Regions from separate parts of the Mycoplasma sp. OR1901 genome, predicted to be linked through region 1. Evidence: riboswitches for the same ligand, from Rfam matches in the RefSeq annotation. Region 1 holds a riboswitch; the other holds the start of a gene.
The links. Region 1 has a riboswitch for lysine ahead of HTZ87_RS02880 (OppA family ABC transporter substrate-binding lipoprotein). Riboswitches for the same ligand answer to the same signal wherever they lie in the genome.
Positions count from the first base shown of each region.

Region 1 (3,445 bases):
CAATTTCAGATAAAGGTTTACCTCAAACAAGTTGTGAATACGCTTCGTTAACATAAGTTTCACCACCTTGTGCTTCTTTAGCACGTGGTACTAATGTTGAGAATATATTCCCTATACTGTGATCTGTATTTAATGATTGTTGTTTTGAAACACCGAATAATTTAGGGTTAGCATTAACTTCTTTTTTGTTTGACTCTGGTAAGTTAGAGTATGAAATTGTAGAAACTAAACCTGATTTATAGTTGTTAAATTGGTCTATTTCAAATTGTTTACCTTCTTTAGTTTGTTGAACGTAAACACTTCTAAATTCTTTAATTGTTGTTGGATCATTGTAATATGACTCTAAAGCATAATGGTTATTAATTTTATATGTTGCAGTAAATGTATTACCATTATATCCTTCGTAGTAGTATTTTCCTGAGAATAACGAAGATTTTTCATTAAATCCGTATCAGTAAACACCAGCTTTTTTAGCTAAATCACTAGCATTTTTAACTAAGTTTGTTTTTTCTGTTTTTACTTCTGTAGTTAATGTTGAATCAGTAGCGAAATCAGGAAGATTACCACTTTCGTTTAATTCATTAATGTAAGCACTTGGAGCAGGTGCGTATTCGTATGAACCGATGAAATTATTTGTAAATCATTCGTAAACTAACGCATCATCTCCACTTGTTGAAACGTTAAAGTAACTTCTTCCATCTTTGTTAGTAACTGTTTCTGTTTCGTTTAGAAGTTTTTTCATATCGATTTTATATAAATCAAATAAATAAGAGTTTGAGTAAGCATCTTTTTCTTCGAATAATTTAGCTCCATTTTTTGTGTATAAAGCTTTTGATGCAGCATCTAACTCAGATGAACCACCGTGACTACGTCTAAAAGAAGTATCGTTTGATAAGTAAGTTCTTAAAAACCCTACATAATAGTCATTTGCACTCATTTTGTAAGTAGTTTTTTCACCTTTGTTATTTACTCAGTAAACATTATCTCTAACTCTTGTCGAAACTTTAGTAGCTTTTTTAAGTTTGTCAAAGAAGTTTTGTGAGTTAATTGAACGTTCATTTGCACTTGTTTTTTGTACTCACATTGATGAATACAACCCATCTTTTCCAGGATTTGGCATAATTTCAGCATCATCGTTATCAAATGTATATTCCTGGTTATCAACTGTTAAAACAACAGCATCAGCAACATTTAATTCATAATGTCATGTTGAAGGTTTTGTAATTTTTGTAATTGTTTCTGTAACAGCACCGAATGAGTTTCTTTTATTTTCTTCTGTGTATTCTGCTTTACCTTCACTTTTTACTTCAACTAATTTACCAAATGTTGTATCTTCGTTTGTTAAAGTGAAACCACCATATGAACTACTCATATCAAAACGGTTCCTGCTATATGAAAATGGTGAATTATAATTTGAAGAATAAATACCATTTTTTGATAAAACATCAAAATTACCTAAAGTTGATGATGATGTATTGCTTCCACCATTGTTATTTTGTGATTCAGTCGTACCACATGCGACTGCAAGTCCTAAGCTAGATAAACTAGCTAATGAACCTAATAATAAATATTTTCTTTTCATTTTATTTCCTTTTATTTTACTTTTATCTGAATATGAAAAAAGCTTTGTATAGGCTATATAACCATACAAAACTTTTTTATTATTTTTCAATAATTTAAAGAAGTGTAAGTCTATAGCACCAATGGATTAACCAAAGAGTAGAAATCTTTTATGCTTTTCTACCAACTGACTTAACTGCCGTTAACTCAGTTTCGGCCACTATATCCTTTCATCAATATCAACGCTTGCCAGCTCAATTGATTACTAATACTAGTAGCTCCTCTATAGACATAACAGATTTCAATTTATACATTAAAATCTGTTATGCATACGTAATTAGTACAACAAAATTTTAATGATAAAACTAACGAATGTGAATAATAATATTGTTATTCATAATTTCGTTAATAATAATCATAAAGTCTCATTGTAACGCTTTTTTCATACCAATATTATACACATAAAAAAAATTTAAAAAAGTTTTTTGCAGTTTTATGATTTTTAAAAGTTTAAATTAATAAAATAAAAAGGGCAAAATACCCTTTTTAAAATCCAAAACCACTTCCAAATCCACCGAAACCACCGGATTTTTTGAAACTTTTAGCCATTTCGCTCATTTGTTTTACCATAGCATCAAAATCACTTAATAATTTATTAAATTCTTGTGGAGTTCTTCCTGAACCTTTTAAAATCCTTTCTTTTCTTGAAGCTTGTCTAAGTAATTTAGGATTATTTCTTTCTTTTTTAGTCATAGAAGAAATTAAAATTTGAAATACTTTCATTTTTTCTTCCGCTTTTTCAACTTGATCTTCATTTACTTTTGAAGATAAGTTACCAGGAAGCATTTTAAGTATTTTTGAAAACTTACCTAAGTTTTTAACTTGTTTAATTTGTTCCATTAAATCATCTAAAGTAAAGCTACCAGATAAAATCTTTTTAACCATATTGGTCATTTTATCTTGATCTAGATTATCTTGAGCATGTTCAATTAATGACATAACATCACCCATACCTAAAATTCTATCAGCCATACGTTCTGGGTAAAATAAATCTAAATTACCAATTTTTTCACCTGTACCTGTAAAACGAATTGGTAAATTAAGTATGTATCTTAATGAAAACGCAGCTCCACCCCTTGCATCTGAATCAAGTTTTGTAATTATCGAACCTGTTAATTTTAATTTTTCATTAAAGGTTTTTGCAACATTTATTATATCTTGACCACTCAATGAATCGGCTACAAAGAAAATTTCATCAGGATGAGCGATTTTCTTAACTTCAAGCAATTCATTCATTAATGGTTCATCAATAGATAAACGACCAGCAGTATCTAAAATAATTAAGTCATTATCATTATCTTTTGCATATTGTAAAGCGTTCGAAACAATTTTAGAAACAGGATTATTAACACCTTGCTCGTAGTAATCTGCTTGAATACTTTTAGCAAGAGTAACCAATTGTTCAACAGCAGCCGGTCTATAAATGTCAGCTGCAACCACAAGTGGTTTTTGAACGTGTTTTTTCTTTCTGAAATAATAAGCTAATTTTGCAGTTGCTGTAGTTTTACCAGAACCTTGTAAACCACACATCATAATTATGTAAGGTTTCTTTTCTATTTTAAATTCTTTTACTTTGTCACCTAAAATAGAAACTAATTCTTCATGTAATATTTTGATAAATTGTTGTGATGGATTTAATTTACCAATTAATTCTTGATCTAAAACTTTTTGTTTTACATTCTTAATGAATTCTTTCACAACTTGTAAATTAACATCGGCTTCTAATAAAGCCATTTTTATTTCTCTAGTAACTGCTACTAAATCTGCTTCTTCTAATTTTATTTTTTTAGACACTTTTTCAAGTGCTTTTTGCATTCTTTTTTCT
Region 1 is NZ_CP054666.1:815,231-818,675, forward strand. It holds gene HTZ87_RS02880 (OppA family ABC transporter substrate-binding lipoprotein) at 1-1,582, opposite strand, end outside; lysine riboswitch at 1,688-1,854, opposite strand; gene ffh (signal recognition particle protein) at 2,107-3,445, opposite strand, start outside.

Region 2 (3,445 bases), 180 kb from region 1:
CGTGGAAGAATAGTTATGTCTAACTTATGTTCTGAAATTGCGCAAGTTTCAACAGAAACAGAATTTGACACTGATTTATCAGTTACAAAAATTGGTGAAGATATTTCATGTAATTTAGGTAGTTTAAATATTGCTAAAATAATGGAATCAGAAATCGATTTTGGTTCAGTTGTAGAACGTTCAATTCGTGCTCTTGATAAGGTATCTAGAATTGCTGATTTAAGTTCTGCTCCTTCTGTAAATTATGGAAATAACAACAATCACGCACTTGGTTTAGGTGCTATGAATATGCATGGTTTTTTAGCAACCAATCAAATTTATTATAATAGCGAAGAAGCGCTTGATTTTACAAATATGTTCTTTTATACAGTTGCTTACCACGCTTTCAAAACATCAAATTTAATGGCAAAAGAAGTAGGAAAATTTAAATCTTTTGATATTTCAGAATTTGCAAACGGTGAATATTTATCTAAATATACTAAGTGTGAAGTTGATAAATTTACTCCAAAAACACAAAAAATTATTGATATTTTTGAAAAATATCAAGTTCAAATACCTACTCAAAAAGATTGAATTGAATTAGATTTAAACATTAGAAAACATGGATTAGCAAACTCACACTTAATGGCAGTTGCTCCAACAGGAAGTATTTCATATTTATCTTCATGTACACCTAGCTTACAACCAGTAGTTTCTCCAGTTGAAGTTCGTAAAGAAGGTAAAATTGGTCGTGTTTATGTACCTGCTTATCAAGTAAGCAATGAGAATTTAAAGTATTATTTAGATGGAGCTTATGAATTAGGTCCTAATCCAATTATTGACCTTGCAGCTGTTGCTCAACAACACGTTGATCAAGCTATTTCGCTAACTTTATTTATGACTGATCAAGCAACAACACGTGATTTAAATAAGGCATATATTAGAGCTTTTAGTAAAAAATGTAGTTCTATTTACTATGTTCGTGTTCGTCAAGATGTTCTTGAAGGTAGTGAAAATCTTGAATGTCAATCTTGCAAAATTTAATAATTTTAAAATCAGAGTTTTCTCTGATTTTTTTTATTATTTTTTATATTAAGAAAAATGCGCAATTATATACCTTTTATAGAAAAATCTAATTTTTATTTTATTTTTAATTTATTTATTATATAATAACAATATGAAAAAAGCAAATCAACATTACATTATGTTTATGATTATTAAAAGTAGATTTATCCGCATTAAATCTATTTAATTTCATCATAAAATTCAATTTGTATTGTTGAACTATGCATAATGGATTTTAATGATTATATTGAAATCTATTGTGTCTATAGAGGTGCTGTTAATATTAGTAATTAATTGAGTTGGTAGACTGTGAAATTAATGAAAGGGTTCAACAGCCGAAGTTTAAGTAATGACAATTACTTTTGCTGGTAGAAAAGCATAAAAGATTTCTACTCTTTGGTTTAACCATTGGCGCTATAGATATACATTTCTTTTAGTATTATTATTTCATAATTATGATATTTAAAAAGTCTTTGTATGTTATATAGCATATAAAGCTTTTTTTATTTGTTTTATTAATTTAAGGGAGAAAAAAATGAAAAGAAAATTTTGAGTAAAAACATTAAGTTTAGCATTAAGTTCTGCTGGTTTAGTAACTTTAGCATCATGTTCAAGTACAGGATCAGACCAGAAAAATAGTGCTGATTATAAAAAACTACAATTAGAATATAAAAAATATAAACAAGAAAACGAAAAAAATTCAAAGGCACAAGAAAGTGAAATTGAAAGATTAAAATCAGAAATATCAGAATCAACTACAGAAAAAGAAAATAAAAATAATCAGCTAGTTGAATTATCAGGAAAAATCGATGAATTAAACAGAAAAATTGAAGTTATGAGCGGAACAGCAATCCAAAGAAATGGATTATCTGTTAGAAATTTATATAACCAAATCAGTAACTTTATAACTTCTGATTTTACAACAGCACTTAAGGAACAAAAACCTGAAACATATAATAAAGAAAAAGCTTTATTAGACCAAATAGTTACAGGTATTATTGGTACTAATGCAGAAGTATCTACAACAGAAGAAAATTTTGCGAACTTATGATCATGAGAGAGTACAGTATTCCACCTTTTAAGCAGAAGTAAGTTAATTTATGAATATATTGATGACACTGTTAATCCAATTACAGTATTAACACCTAAATCAGAAGAAATGGAAATTTTATTCCAATGAAGAATTAATGATTTAAACGAAATTATTCGTCTTGTTAATGCTAAACCAGAAGGTACATACGAAAATAAAGAACAATTATTAGCTAACTTAAATTCTTATGTTGAAAAATATCAACAAGCAATCGATGAATCTTCATTACTTCAACACCAAATTTCATTTTGATACAATCTTGAACAAGATGGTGACAATGGTGTAGCTAACAAGTTTATTGATTTTTCTTCATCAAACATGCGTAGTTTATTACCATCATTAAAATTATCTGATAAAGAATTTAGAATTTCTTTATTCCCAGTTTATAAACAAATAGTTGATGAGAAATTTATGACTGAAACTAAAAAGAAAGTAGTTGAGTTACAAGGTATTTATAAACAATGATTAGAATCTAACGTTAAGTCATACATCTACTCTGTTAGATTTGATAAATTATATAAAGATGTTAAATCAATAATTGATAGAATAAACGTTATTTTATTACATAACAACTTAACATATTTCAATGAATTTAACGTGTGAGAAGATTTAGATAAATTTATTACAGAAGCTAAAGCTGTGTTATTAGATGGTTATTTAGTAGATTATACTAAAGAAAAAGAAGCCTATGACAATGAGGTTAATGAACAATTAGATAAAGATCGTGAAGGAAGTTTATATAAATTATTTAACGATAAATTTCAACCTTTATCAAGGGGAAGTGAAAATAATACAATTTATTTATATAAAGATTTTTATAGTAAATATTTAAAAGCGATGAACCAAATTAAATTAATGAGTACTGATACATATCAAAATTCATTTTTAAGATATACAAAATACCAAGTAGTTAAAAAAGAAATTGAAGTTTCTAAAAAAATTATGGATTTTTACAATTTAATAGGTGATGATCTTAATAGTGAAGAGTTAGCAACTTTATTAAAATTAGACAACTCAGCTAAGTATGATAAATTAATTAGAGAAGCAACAAAAAATAAAGCAAGAGACGAAGCTAGTTTAGCAAAACAAAAAGAGTTATTAGGTGAGTTCGTAACAAATTATGATTCAGAAAATAAAACAGCTAAAGAAGAAATTGAAAATGCAAATGAAACAATGATGCCAATAATTAATGAGTTTTTAACTAAGTTAAATGATGCTTCAGACGAAAACGGAAACATTATAGGTGAATGAGGACATATGTACGGCGAAAAAACATCTATAGTTGTTGAACTATTAAATAATTTAAAAACT
Region 2 is NZ_CP054666.1:631,581-635,025, reverse strand. It holds gene nrdE (class 1b ribonucleoside-diphosphate reductase subunit alpha) at 1-1,023, shown strand, start outside; lysine riboswitch at 1,303-1,469, shown strand; gene HTZ87_RS02055 (hypothetical protein) at 1,580-3,445, shown strand, end outside.
Region 2: another riboswitch for lysine. It lies ahead of HTZ87_RS02055 (hypothetical protein); the one in region 1 lies ahead of HTZ87_RS02880 (OppA family ABC transporter substrate-binding lipoprotein).